4 regions of the Paenibacillus woosongensis genome follow, and region 1 is predicted to be linked to each of the others. Evidence: riboswitches for the same ligand, from Rfam matches in the RefSeq annotation. Region 1 holds a riboswitch; each other region holds the start of a gene.
The links. A riboswitch is a leader RNA that binds a small molecule or an ion and turns the genes downstream of it on or off. The one in region 1 is predicted to bind cobalamin.
Positions count from the first base shown of each region.

Region 2: it holds a riboswitch for cobalamin, as region 1 does, so the genes downstream of both, metE (5-methyltetrahydropteroyltriglutamate--homocysteine S-methyltransferase) here and QNH46_RS07305 (ABC transporter substrate-binding protein) in region 1, are expected to answer to the same signal.
Region 3: it holds a riboswitch for cobalamin, as region 1 does, so the genes downstream of both, QNH46_RS23225 (S-layer homology domain-containing protein) here and QNH46_RS07305 (ABC transporter substrate-binding protein) in region 1, are expected to answer to the same signal.
Region 4: it holds a riboswitch for cobalamin, as region 1 does, so the genes downstream of both, QNH46_RS03360 (anaerobic ribonucleoside triphosphate reductase) here and QNH46_RS07305 (ABC transporter substrate-binding protein) in region 1, are expected to answer to the same signal.

Region 1 covers NZ_CP126084.1:1,666,111-1,670,496, reverse strand. The annotation lists gene QNH46_RS07315 (ABC transporter ATP-binding protein) at 1-261, opposite strand, end outside; gene QNH46_RS07310 (FecCD family ABC transporter permease) at 258-1,304, opposite strand; gene QNH46_RS07305 (ABC transporter substrate-binding protein) at 1,301-2,314, opposite strand; cobalamin riboswitch at 2,515-2,773, opposite strand; gene QNH46_RS07300 (THUMP domain-containing class I SAM-dependent methyltransferase) at 2,847-3,803, opposite strand; gene QNH46_RS07295 (LLM class flavin-dependent oxidoreductase) at 3,886-4,386, opposite strand, start outside.
Region 2 covers NZ_CP126084.1:2,496,954-2,501,339, reverse strand. The annotation lists gene QNH46_RS11420 (MgtC/SapB family protein) at 1-107, opposite strand, end outside; gene metE (5-methyltetrahydropteroyltriglutamate--homocysteine S-methyltransferase) at 249-2,555, opposite strand; cobalamin riboswitch at 2,688-2,884, opposite strand; gene QNH46_RS11410 (replication termination protein) at 2,981-3,340, opposite strand; gene QNH46_RS11405 (response regulator) at 3,536-4,177, opposite strand.
Region 3 covers NZ_CP126084.1:5,049,057-5,053,442, forward strand. The annotation lists gene QNH46_RS23225 (S-layer homology domain-containing protein) at 1-2,332, opposite strand, end outside; cobalamin riboswitch at 2,507-2,704, opposite strand; gene QNH46_RS23230 (glycosyltransferase family 2 protein) at 2,858-4,153, opposite strand; gene QNH46_RS23235 (diguanylate cyclase domain-containing protein) at 4,342-4,386, opposite strand, start outside.
Region 4 covers NZ_CP126084.1:772,288-776,673, forward strand. The annotation lists gene nrdG (anaerobic ribonucleoside-triphosphate reductase activating protein) at 1-251, opposite strand, end outside; gene QNH46_RS03360 (anaerobic ribonucleoside triphosphate reductase) at 248-2,224, opposite strand; cobalamin riboswitch at 2,417-2,652, opposite strand; gene QNH46_RS03365 (hypothetical protein) at 3,016-3,387, shown strand; gene QNH46_RS03370 (MTH1187 family thiamine-binding protein) at 3,602-3,904, shown strand; tRNA gene QNH46_RS03375 (tRNA-Thr) at 3,981-4,053, shown strand; gene QNH46_RS03380 (delta-aminolevulinic acid dehydratase) at 4,176-4,386, opposite strand, start outside.

The sequences.
Region 1 (4,386 bases):
CGGCGGCAAGCCGTCCTGCTGAAGCACGGCGAGCCTCCTAGACAGCGCCTTGCGCCCATAGGCTGCGAGCGGCCTGCCGTCCAGCATTACCTCCCCGGCCTCAGGACTCTCTACACCTGACAGCACGTTCAGCAGCGTCGTCTTTCCGCTGCCGTTCGGCCCGATAATTCCCCAGAAATCGCCCCGCTGCACCTGCCAGTCAATCCCCTTGAGCACCGTCTGGCGTCCATAGGATTTCTCTACCCCTTGTACTTCGATCATTGCAGCTCCTCCATTCGCCGCTTCTTATTGCGGTACAGCAGATAAGCAAAGAACGGAGCGCCGACGAAGGCCGTGACCACGCCCAAAGGGATCTCCGTTGGGGCCAATACCGTCCGGGCGGCCAAATCGCTCCACATCATGAATATCCCCCCGCCAAGCGCGGAGAGTGGAATAATCAACCGATAATCCGGTCCCGTTATCAGCCGTATCATATGGGGAATAACCAAGCCGACAAAACCGATGACCCCAGACACGGATACAGCCGCCGCACTCATTAACGTTGCCACAAGCAAAACCAAGACCTTCGTGCGATCAACATTCAGCCCGGAATGGGATGCCTGACGCTCACCAAGCGCAAGCAGATTTAAGCTGCGGGCCTGGCTCCACAGGAACAGCAGCCCAATGACCAAATACGGGAAAAGGATGATCGTATACGACCATCCGCGCAAACTGAGACTTCCCATCGTCCAGTATAGTATTTCGTTCACCGTCTTTTTCGACATGGCCGTCAAAAAAGAAACGATCGCACCGAGAAAAGACTGCATGACCACGCCCGACAAGATAAGGCTTTCGATCGGAATTTTCCCGTTTTCCCTGGCCAGCCACATGACGACAAGCAGTGTGCTTGCCCCTGTTATAAACGCAATGACCGGCAGCGTAAACACGCCGATTAAAGAGAACTGCCAACCAAAGAAAATCAGCGTAGCCGCACCGACCGCCGCGCCCGAGGAAACGCCTAAGGTAAACGGGTCTGCCAGCGGATTGCGCAGCACGCCCTGAAATGCGGCCCCCGCCACCGCCAAAGAAGCGCCGACCAGCATGCCGAGCAGTACGCGCGGCAGCCGTACCTGCATAACGATCTGCTCTGCCGAGACGTCCCAGTCCGGCGTAATCATGCTGCCGATCCATGGCAGGCGGTGAAGCAAAATGCCGATAATCTCGCCGGTCGGCAGAAAAACGGAACCAACGCCGATGCAGACCAGCAGCGTAACAGCCAGAAGTACCAAACCCGCCGTTCCGTATCCCGCCAATTTATTCATCATTGCTGGATCAATTCCGGATAAATGGCCCGTGCCATTTCAATCAATCCCTGGGTCACGCGCGGGCCAGGACGGCTGAGCAGGTTATCATCCAGGCCGATGACACGGTCTTCTTTTACGGCCGTAATTTGATCCCAGCCACCACGTGCTTTAATCATATCTCCAATCGTCTTGTTGTTCTCGTCGACGACATTTTTGGCAAACAGAATAACGTCCGGGTTGGCTTTAATGATGTTCTCTTCATTGATTTCGTTCCAGCCTTCCAGATCGGAAGCTACGTTCTCTCCCCCGGCCAGCGTAATCAGTTCGTCCATGTACACGCCTTTCCCAACGGTCCAGCCTGGCGAAAACTCGATGTAGACTTTCATTTTCTGTTCCGGAGTCAAGGACTTAACGGCATCCAAGACCATATCGCGTTCTTTCTCCATTTGGGCGACAACTTCCTCGGCTTCCTTCTGCCGGTCGGTAATTTCCCCTACGGCTCTAATATTCGCCAGCGTTTCGTCCAGATTGGTCGGATTCGATTGATAAACCTTGATTCCGAGATCGGTAAGGCTTGTTACGGTTGCCGGGGCGATCAGATTGCCGGCCAGCACCAGATCCGGCTTGGCGGCGATGACCGCCTCAACGTTGACCTGGAACCCGCCCATCCGCGGCTTGTCCTTCACCGCTTCGGGATAATCGTCGACATCGGACACACCTACGATTTGCTCATCCAGCCCAAGCGCGAATAATCCTTCCGTCTCCGATGGAGCCAGCGAAACGATTCTTTGCGGCGCAGCTTCGAAAGTGAATTCCGCGCCAGTAACATCCTTCACGGTCAACGGATAGGCTGTGCGCTGCGCATCAGACGCAGAATCCCCCTGCACCCCCTGTCCGGTTTGAGCGTTCTGTTCCTGCTGAGCTGGAGCATTTCCAGTGTTCGTGCCTGCCGCATCCTTGCCGCAGCCAGCCATCACGACGAGCATGATTGCTAGAAGCCAAATCCCCCAGAACTTTCTAAATTTGTTCATGAATTCTCTCTCTCCTTAGAAGGCGTATAGTTTGTACATGAAAAGCCCGTTCTCAATGGAAATACAGCAAAAAGACAGGAAAAAGCCCCATCCGTGCAGGATCGGGCTACGTCTACAAACAAGTCCATGTACGGTACAAGCCACCCAGCTTGTCCGCAGCATAGCTCTTTTAGCAGAACGTATCCTTTCCTCGAAGGACCGTCTCTTGATTCCCATAGGCAGGTCTCCTGACTCCAGGTTGCCGATTCGGCTCGCCTTCCCATCTTCGCGTGTCCCTTTCCAGCAACTACCTTCAAAGTAAGGCAGAGTGCGGGTTTAACGAATGACAGTGGCATATCATGAGCTTCATCCCTGTTTACAGTGGCGGGACCGTGCCGGAATTGCACCGGCTTCCCTATTAACCCGTGGCGGAAGCTTGCGGACAAGCGCCGCCTTGGGACCTACGGTTTTTCCATTTGGCACTAGGCATTCATACATCTTCGTCTGTATTGGATTATAGGGGAAAACCGCACAGATGACAATCATTCATCCCTTACCGATTAGCTCCGCAAACCCAAATATGTCTGACAAAAGAACTTTTGCTGACCGTTCCGTAATCGTGAATGCGAAAACCGGCGTCAACGATCTCCTTCTCCAGCTGCTCCGTGGAAACGATGACTGTCCTTTGGCTAAACCGTCTTATGCTGCGCAGCATTTCGCCGCGCTCCCCGGGTGACAGTACGGAGCATAAATTGTACGGCATGTCCACGATAGCCGCATCGTAAAGCTCGCCTACTTCATTCAGATCGCCCAGGCTGACCCGATCATCGCTGTATCCGAAATGGCGCAAATTGATTCTCGCTCCCCGGACCGCCAACGGGTTAATATCCCGGCCCACGATATCGATCTCCATCGATAACGCCTCGATCAGCACATTTCCCATCCCGCAGCATGGGTCGATGGCCTTGACAGCGTACGGCTCGGGCACCGCGATGTTCACCAAAGCCCTGGCGACAGCCGTGCTCAGTCCTGTGGAATAATTGCGCGGCTTGCTCTTATGGCGCAGCCAAACGGACTCTGCCGCATGGCATATTCCAAGCAGCCAGCCCCCATCAACGAACATTAGGCCGAACGTCACCTCGGGATTGCGCATATCCGCTCTACCGCGAATCCGACCGCCGATCTGCCGCTCGAGCTCGCGCTGCTCCTCATAGCTAAATGCAAGCATGCCGCCCAGCTTTATGCATACGACTTTAAATGTTTTGCCCTGAAGATCAAGCTCGGCCGCTTGCATGGCCACGCTGTCCGGATCATCTCCAGTAAGCAGGATATCTATCCGGTATGAAATAAATGGACTGCGGCTCGGATCCATCCGTTTGTCCGTTGCGATGTACCCTTCCGTATTCGGCGAATGTCCAAACAAAGCCGCGAGCTCCATTTCGCATAGCCGCCGCTCATTCTCATGGCTGGCGTAAGTGTAAATGTAACCGCAGCTGTTTTCTTTATACATATAAATCTCGCTCCCAACCATGAACTCACTTCTGCCCGTCTGCACGGATCAAGTTTCCTTTACAGCGATATACGGGTCACTATTACGCACCATCAAACGCCGCCACCCCCCGTAAAGCCTCGGCCAGCAGTCTGTAGCATTCCAGCCTTGCCGCATAGTCAGGAATAGGGCAAACGATCAGAAATTCGTCATTGGCGTATTCGCACTGCATATCTTTAAGCTGCTTATGCACGCTATGCGGCGTACCGCTTATGCTTCGGAACGAACCCCACCCCGTTTGTCTTGCCGTCTCATCGAGCACCTGTACCCAATGCGCAGCTTCACTCTCCGTCCCTGCGCAAATTACGCTAACGGCCAGTAGCGTCTTTGGCGCGCTTTGCAGCGCAGAGGGCGTAAAATCTGCCCGATAGGCGGCCAATATGTCTACGCCGTCACGCTCGCTCATAAACTGTCCAAAAACATAACCCGTTCCAAATTTGGCCGCGTATTCCGCGCTTTTCTTGTTCGTTCCGAGCATCCAGACCGCTGGTCCGATTTGCGGCTGCGGCCGTGCGGTTACGGCATGCCCCTCATACTCGTAAGC
Region 2 (4,386 bases), 830 kb from region 1:
GTCTTAATGCCCAGCGGCTTCTGCTTCAGCTGGCGGTCGATGCCGATAAACAAACCGAACAGAAGCGCGATAAACAGCTTCATAATAATTTCCCATTCCAGTAACATTCGTAATCTCCTCCTGCGTATAGAGAGAGTATAAGTGTAACTGCTATGTTTAGGCAATCAAAAAGACTACCCCTCAGGTTACTTTTATAACCTATTCAGGGCAGTCTTATGATTTACCATATTTACATAAAAGTCAGCGGATTACTTGGTGCCGACCAGCGATTCCTTGGCGCGGTATTGATTGGCGGCCAGCACCATATTCTTCAATGATTTCACGGTCTCATCCACTCCCCGCGTCTTCAGGCCACAGTCCGGGTTGATCCAGAACAATTCGGGATCCAGCACCTGCAGCGCGCGGTCGATCATGGAGGTCATCTCCTCAACCGACGGAACTCGCGGACTGTGAATGTCATATACGCCTAAACCGATGCCGAGATCGTACGTATGCTCTTCGAAGCTATGAACGAGCTCGCCATGGCTGCGCGAGGTTTCAATAGAGATGACATCCGCATCCAGTGCACGAATGGAATCGATAATGTCGTGGAACTCGCAATAGCACATATGGGTATGGATTTGGGTCGTATCGCGCACAGTCGACGTCGTGACGCGGAACGCCTTGACGGACCAGTCCAGATACCCCGCCCAGTCTTCGCGTTTCAACGGCAGCCCTTCACGCAGCGCAGGCTCGTCGACCTGAATCATCTCGATGCCTGCTCGTTCCAGCGCCTCTACCTCTTTACGCAACGCCAGCGCGATTTGATAAGCGACCTGCTCACGCGATAAATCACTGCGCACGAAGGACCAGTTCAGAATCGTAATCGGCCCGGTCAGCATTCCCTTGACCGGCTTGTTCGTCAGGGATTGCGCGTATTCCGTCTCCTTCACGGTCATTGGCTGGTCGAAATCAACATCCCCGTAGATGACCGGCGGCTTCACGCAGCGCGTCCCGTAGGATTGAACCCAGCCGCCCTTCGTAAAGGCGAATCCCGGCAGCTTCTCGCCGAAGAATTCCACCATATCCGTACGTTCGAATTCGCCATGTACGAGCACATCGATGCCAATTTCCTCCTGGAGGGAAATCCACTGTTGAATATGCTCCTTAATAAAGGATTCGTATTGCTCCTGGCTCCAATCCCCTTTGCGCCATTTCTGACGGGCGGAGCGAACCTCTGCCGTCTGCGGAAAACTGCCGATGGTCGTCGTCGGAAGCAGCGGCAAATGCCATTTCTCTTTCTGTTTTTTGCGGCGAATGGCGAACTCGCTTCCCCTCGCAGCCGGTTCAGAGGCGATTTTCTCTACCGCGGCCGCTACGTTTGCCCGGTTGCGAGCTGGATCCTTGGCCAGATTATCGAGGGCGATGCGATTGCTTTCGAATATCCCCTTCACACTGTCAATGCCTGTACTCACCGCAGCGCTCAATGCGACGACTTCACCCAGCTTCTCTTCGGCAAAGGACAAAGCGTCGCGAAGCACGGCCACCAGCGTCTGCTCCTGCTTAGCCGACACGGGCACATGCAGGAGGCTGCAGGACGGCTGCACGATAACCTCGGAATCCGCAGCCATTTCCAGGATTTCAAGTAACAGCTGCTTCTGGCGGTACAAGTCCGTGCGCCAAATATTGCGTCCATCGACCATGCCCGCTCCAAGCGTCTTGCCCGCCGGGAATCCAAATTTACGCAGGGCAGCCAGGTTGCCGTCCAGCCCATGAATGAAGTCAAGTCCGATGCCGGCAACAGGCAAAGACACGACCTCCTCATAACGGTCCACCGCTTCGAAATACGTTTGCAGCAGAATGGAAATTTGCGGAGCCTTGCGCTGAATTGTTTCGTAAATGGCTCTTACCCGCGTTATATCCTCGGCCGACACAGAGGTCACCAAAGACGGCTCGTCCACTTGAACCCAGGCTACACCTTCTGCGGCGAGCTCTTGAAGTACTTGAACATATAGCGGCAGCAGCAGCTCGACCCAATGATCCCACTCCGTCGCTTCGTTAAACCCTTTCGATAGCTTGAGGAAGGAGTAAAGCCCGATCAGCACAGGTCTTCCATCGATCCCCAGTTTCTCTTTGGCTTCGCGGTAAGCAACCAGCGGACGGTTTACCGTTAGCTGCGGTTTTCTGCCGCCTAGCTCCGGAACAATATAATGATAGTTCGTGTTGAACCATTTCGTCATTTCACTGGCCGGCGCTTCTTTATTTCCCCGGGCGATGGCATAATACGTGTCCAGAGATACCTCGCCGCCGCTATAGGAGAACCGCTCCGGGACAAGGCCGAACATAACGGCCATATCGAGGACATGATCGTAATACGTAAAATCGCCTACAGGGATGATCTCGATCCCCTGATCCCGCTGCTGCCGTAAATTATGAAGCCGTATTTCCGTTAATTGCCCGTGCAGCTGCTGCTCGTCCAGTTTGCCAGTCCAATAGGCTTCAATCGCTTTTTTCCATTCCCGTTGTCCGCCGATTCTCGGATAACCTAAATTTCCGCTTTTTACCGTATGACTCATTCACAATTCCTCCCCAGTGTAAGTTCTTCCAATAACAAAAAGGGTCCCCTATAGCTGGAATGGCTAAAGAGGACCCTCGTCTACTGCGCGATGGCTCAAATCTTTAACACCTCCCTATCTCCCGTAGGTACAGCAGTGCTGACAGAACAGGCAGGTCTCCTGGCTTCAGAATCATAACTGGACAGCTGCCTTCCCAATGACGGATCATCAGTGGCACCCATGCTCCCAGCTCCTCTGTTACAGTGGCGGGACCGCGCCGGCATTGCACCGGACTTCCCTTTTAAGCTTCAATCGACGGTGATTGAAGCACCTGTTCCCACAATATTCGGTTATGAATATACAATTTATGTTACTTCATGTTGTCAAATAATACAATACAAATCGGATTAGTCCTAGAATAAATATGTCCTATTTATGCACAAAACTCAATAATTATCGGCAACAGCCTTGTTCAACATACCGATGCAGCGGTCTAAATCGACCTTAACCTGCTTCTTGTACAGCTCGGCCTTCTCATGTCCGTCATCGGTAAAATCATAGAGTACGATTTCTTGGAAATCCACGCTGGGATCATTCCCTTTCAGATGCTTCGAGCGATACAGTACCCCTTCCTGCACGAGCTCATGAAGGGCCCGGTATATTTCGCTCTGCGGAGGAACATAGCCAAACGGCTTGAACTCTTCCTTCAACTCTTCAAGCATCTGGTAACCGTAGCCCCTTCGCTGCTCTACCATCGAAATCAAATAGAGCTTGATATATGCCCGTTGTGCAATCATAAAGGCCATCGTTCCACCTCCTGCTCTTTCTTCAAAGTATAGAATAGCTGTGAATTTTTCACAATAGCCGTCCAACAGCTCTTTTAATACGATAGATTAGTTGCTAAGTGCCGTAGTAGGAAGCAGGATTGGCAAATAGGAGCAAAATAGCTTTTTGGGTTACTATTGTGAATTTTTCACATGATGAAATTTGATAATTAGGAGCTAGCTTTCGATCCAACCTTGCTCCAAAGCATATCTCGTCAATTGCACGCGGTTTTCCAAATGCAGCTTTTGCAAAATGTTTTTCAAGTGGTTTTTGACCGTCTGATCGGAAATTTGCAGTTCCTTGGCGATTTCCCGGTTGGTCAACCCTTTGGCGACCCAGTTCAAAATCTCGCGTTCCCGGCTCGTAAGCGGGTGATCAGCGCTGTTATTTTTCTTGGACAGCGGAAATTCCTGAAGAATCCGGAAAGCCAGCTCACTGGACAGCGGGGCTTCGTCACTGGCGACCGCCCGCAAATATTGCAGCCAGGTGCCCGGCTCCAGGTTCTTCAGCAAATAGCCCTGCGCTCCCTGCTTCAGCGCTTCAAACAGATGAGCTGCATCGTCGGAGACGGTGATCAGCACAATTTTGACGTAAGGATATTTCAGCTTAATTTCCCTCGTTGTTTCCAAACCGTCTTTGCCCGGCATATGGATATCCATCAATATAAGATCAGGCATCCACAGCTCTGTCTGCAGCAGGGCTTCGTCTCCATTCTCGGCATATCCGATAATTTCAAAGCAGTCATCGTCCGACAATATTTCACCGATGGCCTCGCGGGCATGGGGATGATCGTCAACGACTAACACTCTTACCTTCATGGCCTAGTCTCCTTCATAATAATGTTACTTGTGCTTGCTTCAAGCTGGCTGGCGTACTCCACCGAATATACGCCATAGACCTGAGCCTGGCAAGCTTTGCGGTAAAGCAAATAGCAGGATCCTCATCCATTTCCGAACAGGGCCAAGCCGAGGGGGTCTTGGAAATGAGACAAATTCTGCACATACCATAAACAAACAGGACGCAAAAA
Region 3 (4,386 bases), 1.9 Mb from region 1:
CTGGAGGAGTTACTATGCCGCCTCCTGTACCCGGATTGCCGCCATTGCCAGGCGTGCCTTCCCCATTGCCGGGAGCTCCGCCATTGCCAGGAGTGGTACCGCCGTTGCCCGGACTACCTCCTTGTCCAGGAGTATCCTTGGTCTTCAGGTCGTAAGCGATGAACTCCGTGAAATGCGTTGTCTTGATGACTAAATCCCCACGATCGTCTGCATAGGCATATACATCTTCCGTTCCTTGCGAGGAGTCGTTGTATTTCGGAATCGGATGGAAGCTTCCATCGCTGCCGATCCAGCCGGCATGCCTGCTGCCCTGCCCAATCAGCTTCAACGTTACATGACGGCTGAAATCAATCCGATCACTGCCGCCGATCTTCACGCGAATCGCAATCTGAGTAAGTTCCTCGTTCGTTAAAGACAATACGGCGTTTACCTTATTAATCAACGAGTTATCCGTGGAGCTCAGCTTGCTCGGCAGTTGAATCTGGCGATTCCAGCCTGATGTAATGACCTCAGTATTTGGTGCAATATCAAAATACGTACTGTCTGTAACTGAAGTGACCTGCGGCAATTGCGCTTTAGTAAACTCTAGGATGACCCTGTCTTCTGTCAACGGATCTCCATATGACCCGTTCTCAAAATGAGTCTCACCATCTGGAATTGAAATGATCCGTTCGTGAACCGGCCCGGAGGAAGCCGGAACAACTACGTTCACTGCCTCGCTGTCGCTTTGCCCGGCCAAGGCATCTGCCAATGCCTGCACGGATATTGTGCCTTCGGCTGCTTGGCCTGTAAGGGCAATGTTAGCCAGCTGGTTATTGAGCAGGGTTACGCCCGCAACCTGCAGCCCTGTCGTACCAGTGTCAATAAGCCAGTGATTTGCCTGCTCTGCAGCCGGCGTAAATGTATCTCCTACCAGCTTGATTTCAATCGCCGGGTTCAAGGCTCCATGACTGATTTCAGATGCTGCTGGCGTTATGCTCGCCCAGCGGCTGTAATAGAAATGTACCTGATCGCCGGGCTGAATAACATAATCGCCCGCTCCGACTAAAGGAGCAACACCATTGACGTTGTACATCCAGCCGTCCCAGCCGCCCAAAGTTCCGGCGGCCTGTCCGCCAATCGCCGTGACGTAAGCATTGCTGCCGCTGCCCGTAATGCTGTAACTGATCGGCGGCACAGCGGTATCAAGACCCTGCTTCATCACATCAAGCGCTGTAATTTCTCCGCCGTTCGAGGCTACCGTGACAGTCTGAGGCGCATACAGCTCGCCGTCCATTCCGGTCACTTGCAGCTGTGCTGATATACCCGGCTGAACCGGCGTCGTTTCAGCGATACGATACCAGGTCGACTGCCCATGCTGGATGTCGAGCAGTGCAATAAGCGCCTGCTCCGTAGACATGCTGTTCATTCTCGTGTCGGCAGCTTTCCATTTGAAGGAGCCGTCAGCCAACTGGAACAGCGCATAGGCATCCAATACCGAATGGCCGTTCTTGATCCACTCGGAGGATAATGCATCGTCGCCTACAGCCACCAGTCCGGACACTGTAGTCGACAGACTATTCGAATTGTCTCCGGATCCCCATGTCCCGGGTGAGTTAAACCCGCCATGATCGAGCTGCCGCTGCTTCAACAGCTCCTTTGCGCGCTGAATAGCGCTGTCCACCGCGCTCTGCCCCTGGTATTTGCCAAGCGCCAGCAACGCCATACCGGTCATGTCCGTATCGCCGGACGACCCAGTCGGTGTTAAACCGAATCCGCCATCCGCATATTGGCAAGATAGCAAATAGTCCAAAGCTTTCTTCGCCGCCGCCGCATCCCATGTGCCTACGTCCGCGCCGAGTTTGACCCCGGCATCCATAGCAAGCATAGCCCAAATATGCTTGTTAACGCCGCCGATCGCCCCTGTAGCAGGATTCTGCTGTGCTGCAAGCTCAGCCCATAAATTTCGATCGGTCTCCCAAGCATGCGCCGGATCTTTCCCCATAGCCAGCAGCCCGAATATGTATCTGATATGCTCGGTTCCCCCGTTATTGGCCGCTAAATTAGGCGCCGTCGTCTCCCAGGAAGGCAATCTCCAGCTTCCATCCTGCAAATCTTCTCCTGCGCCCCATAAAGCTACCAGCTCCCACCAGGACTCGATTCGTTTCGTCGAGCCGGCATCACTATACTGCTTGGCATAGTAATCCACAGTGCTCGCAATCATACTGCTCAGCTGCGTGTTGCTGGTTCCTCCCGCCGCCTTGGCGAGCTGAGGATTCACTAGAGACAACAGCAGCATGAAGCTCATCCATAGAGGCAAGCTTCTCTTCATCCAATTCTTCCAACTGTTCAACGTCCGCTCTCCTTTACCATCCTTTTTTGTGGACAACAAAAAAAACACCTTTCCCATAGAGAAAGATGTTTCCGAAGATTTGTCCGTGTAGCACTATACACACTCGGCCGCTCCAATGACTAAACACGACGGCAGCAGCACGAATAAACATCTCCATCTCATCCTCGTGAGAAATTACAGAGCCCTTACACGGCAGGTCTCCTGGCTTCGCATCATCGCTTCAACTATCCCCTTCCCGTTGATGATCAACAGTGGTTTTATGATAGTCAGCTCCGCGTTACAGTGGCGGGACCGCGTCGAATTTTCATCGAACTTCCCTATTAAGCTGCGTCATAATACATTATGGGCAGCACCGTATAAGTAGAATATAAAATTGATTTGATTCCGGGTTATTGTATCAGATTTCACGGGTTTAGACAAAGGTTTTTCTGCATTGCTATCGCGATAACGGTAATTGGGCCAATCATCGCTAGAATTGTTCTGGCCCGGCCGCTTTCTTCAAATAACCCGTTAGCCTTCCCCGGCCTAATCAAACCGCTGCGTCTTATACCACTTGCTTTCCCGATGCATGATTTTGTCCATGATCATGTTATAAGAGGCACGGAGTGAAATGACAAGGAATAGCTGTGCGTAAGTAAAATACGTAATACAGGACAGTACGAAGTTCCGGACGTTGCTCTGCCCGATATCGGAAGCCAGGGCAAGGTTGATCTGCAGTACGTACAAGTAATACATCAGCGCCCAGGCGAAGATCAGATAAATGTACACATCGCCTTCAAACTGAAAGGGAGACAGCACCTCCGGTTTAAATAAAGCGATGAGCCAGTAAGCGATGTTGACGACAATGATCAGGTCGGAAATCACGATCGTGACCAGAAACCAGAAATAGCTGGCCATATAATAAAGGACATGCAGCTTGATGCGCCAGCTCGAAGGCTTGAACAAGTGGTGAAAATTGTCCAGTACGACCTGGTAGTTCCCTTTGGCCCATCGTTCGCGCTGCTTCATATATACGGATAGCTGCTCCGGCTCCTGCTGGTAAGCCTCGGCCTGCGGGGCCAGCGCAATAAGCTGGCCCCTGGAGAGAATTTCAAACGAAATGGCCGTATCCTCGGTCAGCGCCTGCTCGTCCCAACCGCCGATTTCTTTGATCAGCGACGTTTTGATAATAAAGTTCGTGCCCGGTATCGTCCCCAGCTTGAACAGCTCCCACATGCCGGTATGGAGCACCCGCTGCATCGTCACCAGCTCCAAATTAATGCACCTGGATAAGAAGTTCTGCCCCCGGTTCCGGGCCTTGTTGCGTCCAAACACCGCCCCGTACAATTCCGGCTCCTCCATCGCCTTCTGCACGAGAAAGAGCAGCGAATTTTTCTCCGGCGCAGCGTCCGCGTCAAAAATGCAAATCCACTCCCCGGTGGCATGCTCCAATGCATCGTTCAAGGCGCCTGATTTGCCGCCCGTTCCTTTACGCTCCATGATGAAGAAGTCCCGATGCTGGTACATGGGCTGAGCCTTAAGCGCCTTTAGCCGCCCTGCTGTATTATCCGTGCAGTTATCCGCCACGACGATAAACTGAATTTTGTGCTCGGGATAGTTCAGATGGAGAACATGCCTCGCCGTAGCCGTGATGACAAGCTCTTCGTTGTGGGCTGGAACGATCACGGTCACCGTGGGGAAGCCTTCCATATCGGCAGGCATTGTCAACGGCGTTATACTCTGCCGCCATACAAAGCGAATGGCTCCGGTCATGATGATGATCGATTGAAATACGGCAATCCAGATGCTAACCATGCACAGTATCAACAATACATCAGCCACTGAATTTCCCCCGATCATATTTTTTATTTACTCTGTTCCGAAATACAAGGGTAGCAACCGTTAAAATGACAACAGTCACCGCAAATATGAAGCTGACTCCAATACATAATGGAATGAACCAGTCGACGTACGACGCCATAAGCAAATCCGGCACCTCCCTCCCGAATCCAGGGCAATCCCTCTAGCAATTAAATGTACTCCCCTATCAAATCCGTTTCGGAATATCTCTCCAG
Region 4 (4,386 bases), 890 kb from region 1:
GCGCTGACCTCTGCTGCCGAGAAAAAGGGGTCTCCGCCAAGAATCGACACTCCGCTAAGCAGCGGGTTGCCGGCGATGTCCCGAATGATTTCCTGTTCCCGTTCGGGAGTAAACGGCTCGCCGTAATGGAAATTCCAGGTGGCCGGACTGAAGCAGCCTTTGCAATGATGGCGACAGCCGCTTATAAAGAGCGCTGCCCGCAATCCCTCGCCTTCATTTATAGATTCCGGGTAATAGCCGCAAATATTCATGTCGAATGCTTGAGGCGATCACGAACCTCGGCCTGTTTGGCAGCGTTGAAGCGGGTCTGGAAATCCCCGGTCAAATATCCGGTTACGCGGCGCAGCCGGCGGATATGGACGTCCTGCTCGCTAGCGTTGCAGGATGGGCAGGATGCGCCAATGATTCCTTCGTAGCCGCAGCCCGAGCAGCGGTCGATCGGATGGTTGATGCTGAAATAGCTTACCTGCTGCGACAGCGCGTACTGAATGATGCGCAGGAATGCGGCCGGATTGCTGCGGGCGTTGCCGTTCAGCTCAATGTAGGAGATGGCTCCCGCATTGCACAGTCCGTGGAACGGTGCTTCCAGCTCGATTTTTTTAGCTGCGCTGATGTGGTAGTATACCGGTATGTGAAAAGAGTTCGTGTAATATTCCCGGTCAACGACGCCAGGAATTTCCCCGTAGTCAGCGCGGTCCCGTTTGGTGAATTTCCCCGACAGCCCTTCCGCCGGAGTGGCGAACAGGGTAATGTTCAGGTTGTGTCTTTCGCTCTGACGGTCGCAATAGTCGCGCATGAAGGCGATCAAATTATAGGCCTTCCTATATACATCGGTATCTTCGCCGTGATGTTTACCATACATGGCTTTCATGCATTCTGCGAGCCCGATGAAGCCGATCGACAGGCTGCCGTGCTTGAGCAGCTCTCCCACCGTATCCTCGGGGTTCAGATGCTCGCCGCCCTCCCATACACCTTCGCGCATCATGAAGTCGGAAGCCTTGGCTTTCTGGGACGATTGAATCCGGAAGCGGTGCAGCAGTCCGTCCAGCGCGATATCCATATAATGCTCCAGTTCCCGGTAGAAGCCTTGCTCATCTGCGGTCTGCCGCAGTCCTAACGCTATGCCATGCTCCAGGCCCAACTTGACCAGGTTCAGGGTGTTGAAGGACAAATTTCCTTTGCCGGACAGATGGTTGCGGCCGAAGCGGTCGCTCAGCACCCGCGTGCGGCAGCCCATCGTGGCAAATTCGGTATCCGGGTTCGCCGGATCGTAATACATCAGATTGAGCGGGGCGTCCAGATTGGCGAAATTCGGATACAGCCGTTTGGCCGAGCATTCCGCTGCTTTCAGGAACAGTTCGTAATTGGGTTCGCCCGGCTGCTGGTTCACGCCCTGCTTGCATTTAAAAATCTGAATCGGAAAAATCGGCGTTTCGCCGCTGCCAAGTCCGCGCATCGTTGCGGCAAGCAGTGAACTGATGACGAGCTGCCCTTCTATCGACGTGCATGTGCCGTAGTTGATGCTCGTAAAAGGAATTTGTCCACCCGCCCGGCTCGACATCGTATTGAGATTATGAATGAGGCTCTCGGCGGCCTGCAGTGTTTCGCTTTCGGTCTCTTTAACCGCATATTTGAAGGCCCTTGGATACTGCACCTGCAGATCAGAGCGAGCCATTGTGATCAAGCCGTAGTCCGCTGCGCTGTCTCCTTCTTCGAAGTAGTCCAATCCTTTGCGGAAATATTTGACGAAGGATTTGGTTACGTAAGGCGCCAGGTCGTGGTCCAGCTTATTGGCGGATACGCCGCCGTATTGCGCATTTTGCTGGGACTGAAAAATGATCGCCACAAGCGCCATCGCCGTCATGATCGAATTCGGCGGCCTTACGCTGCCGTTGCCGGTGTTGAACCCTTCGCGCAGCAGCTTGTCGAACGGAATGAAGATGCAGTTCGTCGTTCCGATCGCGTATTGATCCAGATCGTGCACATAGACGATATTGTCTTGAATGGCCTGAACGAGCGGCTTTGGCATGACAAAATGGTTCGCATACCATTTCGCGTACTCGCTGCCGAATTTGCTCATTTTGCCAGAGAAGCTTTCGCCGTTCAAGTTGGCGTTCTCCCGCAGCACCTCAAGATTGCTGCTTGCAACGATCTCTTCTCCTAATGTAATCACTTCATCCAGCATGTCTTGGCGGCTTGTATAAACCGGGTTCATCATCGCCATAACAAAGTTTCCCTCCCGAAAAACTACACATTACAACCATATAAAAAGGCATTTCCGATCATGCAAGGTTGGAAATGCCCGAATGCGTGTTTGAAGAAATGCCTGGATCATCCTATGAAATGCAGGATGAATGCGTATGTAAGCTGCAAGCGGACACCTACCTGTTCCTCGCAGGTTCATCTGGTATTTGGTGTCAAATTACAGAAGCGGGCAGGTCTCCTGGCTTCCGGACTTCTTCACTGACGCCTTCCCGCAGTTGGTTAATATCTGCAGTGGCATTCTATCAGTGAAGCGCTGCAAGGAGCCTTGGTAAGCTCTTGCATGCACCCGGTCACAGTGGCGGGACCGCAGCGGAATTGCACCGCACTTCCCTTTTAAGCCCCAGCCGAGAAATAGAGGGCTGGATCACCCGATTCCACTATATTTGGTTGTCTGCAACTTACATTACCCCAATATGTAGTGTTTGTAAACAGTCATCTTCACTAGCTGAAGGATGAAAAATCATGAAAAAACAGGTGAAAGCAACCCTGATGCGGCGAGTGGGAGATGAAGAGAAATTGTGAACATTTATCGCGGCAGTTCATGATCGTATTTTTTGCGCAGCTGGTTCAGCTGCTCTAATTTGCGCAGCTGGTTCAGCTGCTCTAATTTGCGCAGCTGCTGCTCCTGGTTTCTCATCCCGGCGGCAACGATCAGGATTGTACGTCGTACTGCTTCATGTTCTTGCAGCTCAAATCTCCATATAAATGAATTATGTGGATAGTTTATTATCAAATACGAAGGAGAATCCGATGAGAATAGATTTGCATACCCATGTCAAGCTTGCCAAGAAAACAGTCTTCAGCCACGCTTATTTCAAGGAAATGATGGCCGAGGCGGGAAAGAACGGGCTGGATGCCGTCGCCATGACGGAGCATTTCAACACCTGGCGGTATGAGGATATTTATGAAGTGCTGGACCGGCATTATCCCTATGAGCAAGGCTACTACTTGGCCGAGGGGATGAAGGTGTTTCCCGGCATCGGGGCGTATCAGATTGAAATTTTGCCATGCCTGCATGCGAAGGTGAAGTCAGCGAATGTGATCAAGGCGCTGTTGGAGAAGGAGCTGGCTGTCTCCGAAGAGAACAGTGGGGATTTGCGGGAGCTCGGGGAAATGGCGTAAGCGGGCGAAGATCACTTTAAAGGCAAGGTGCAGGGCCTCTTCCAGGTGCGGGAGAGGCCTGTACTTCATTCCTCCATGCAGATCATGATACGGTACTGGGTATAAGGGCGTGCCGAGTTTATTTGAAATGAAGGGGTGGAAATTGTTACAATAAGAGGCAGTATGAATGTTATTCAAAAAGTATGGAACTTCATTATAAGAAGGAGAGAGCAGTATGACGATTGCAGAGGTAACGGTGATCCCTATCGGGACGGGGTCGACCAGCTTAAGCCCGTACGTAGCCGAGCTGCAGCGGGTATTGGAGAAGCAGGAGGGCATCCAATATACGCTCACCTCGATGAGCACAATTATCGAAGGGCCGCTGGATAGCGTATTCGCTGCGATTCGCGCGATTCATGAGTCGCCGTTCCAATCCGGTGCCCAGCGGGTGTCCACTTCGATCAAAATCGATGACCGGCGCGACAAAGAGAGCTCCTCTGAGCAGAAGCTGCGTTCGGTGCAGGCGAAGCTGCAATAAATTCCTGATTTTGAGGACTTGCAAAATTTTCAGATCGAGTTATAATATTTTTTGTTTCCACTTAATTAGTGAATGTGCTGGTGTAGCTCAGTTGGTAGAGCAACGCATTCGTAATGCGTAGGTCGGGGGTTCGAGTCCCTTCACCAGCATCTTGCTAAAGTCAGGCGCAGCGCGGCTTCCGAGGTTTTCGGGGCCGCGCTTTTTTTGTGGAAAAACCTATTCTTCTAACCATTGTTCTACCCTTTAGTTGAGGAAAATAAAATGACGAGCTTTATTTTGACATATACAATTTGTACATAGAAGTTTCTTTATCAATTGATCTAGCTAATTTAAAAGCTTCCTCCTGGCTTTTATGATTATTTATAATTTCATACATAAACCTTATTACGAACATTAAATTAGCATTTCCATCTATGTAATCATCAGGACCTATATAAGAATGACAACCACATTCCAGAAAAGCGTTGGCTAACTGTTCTATG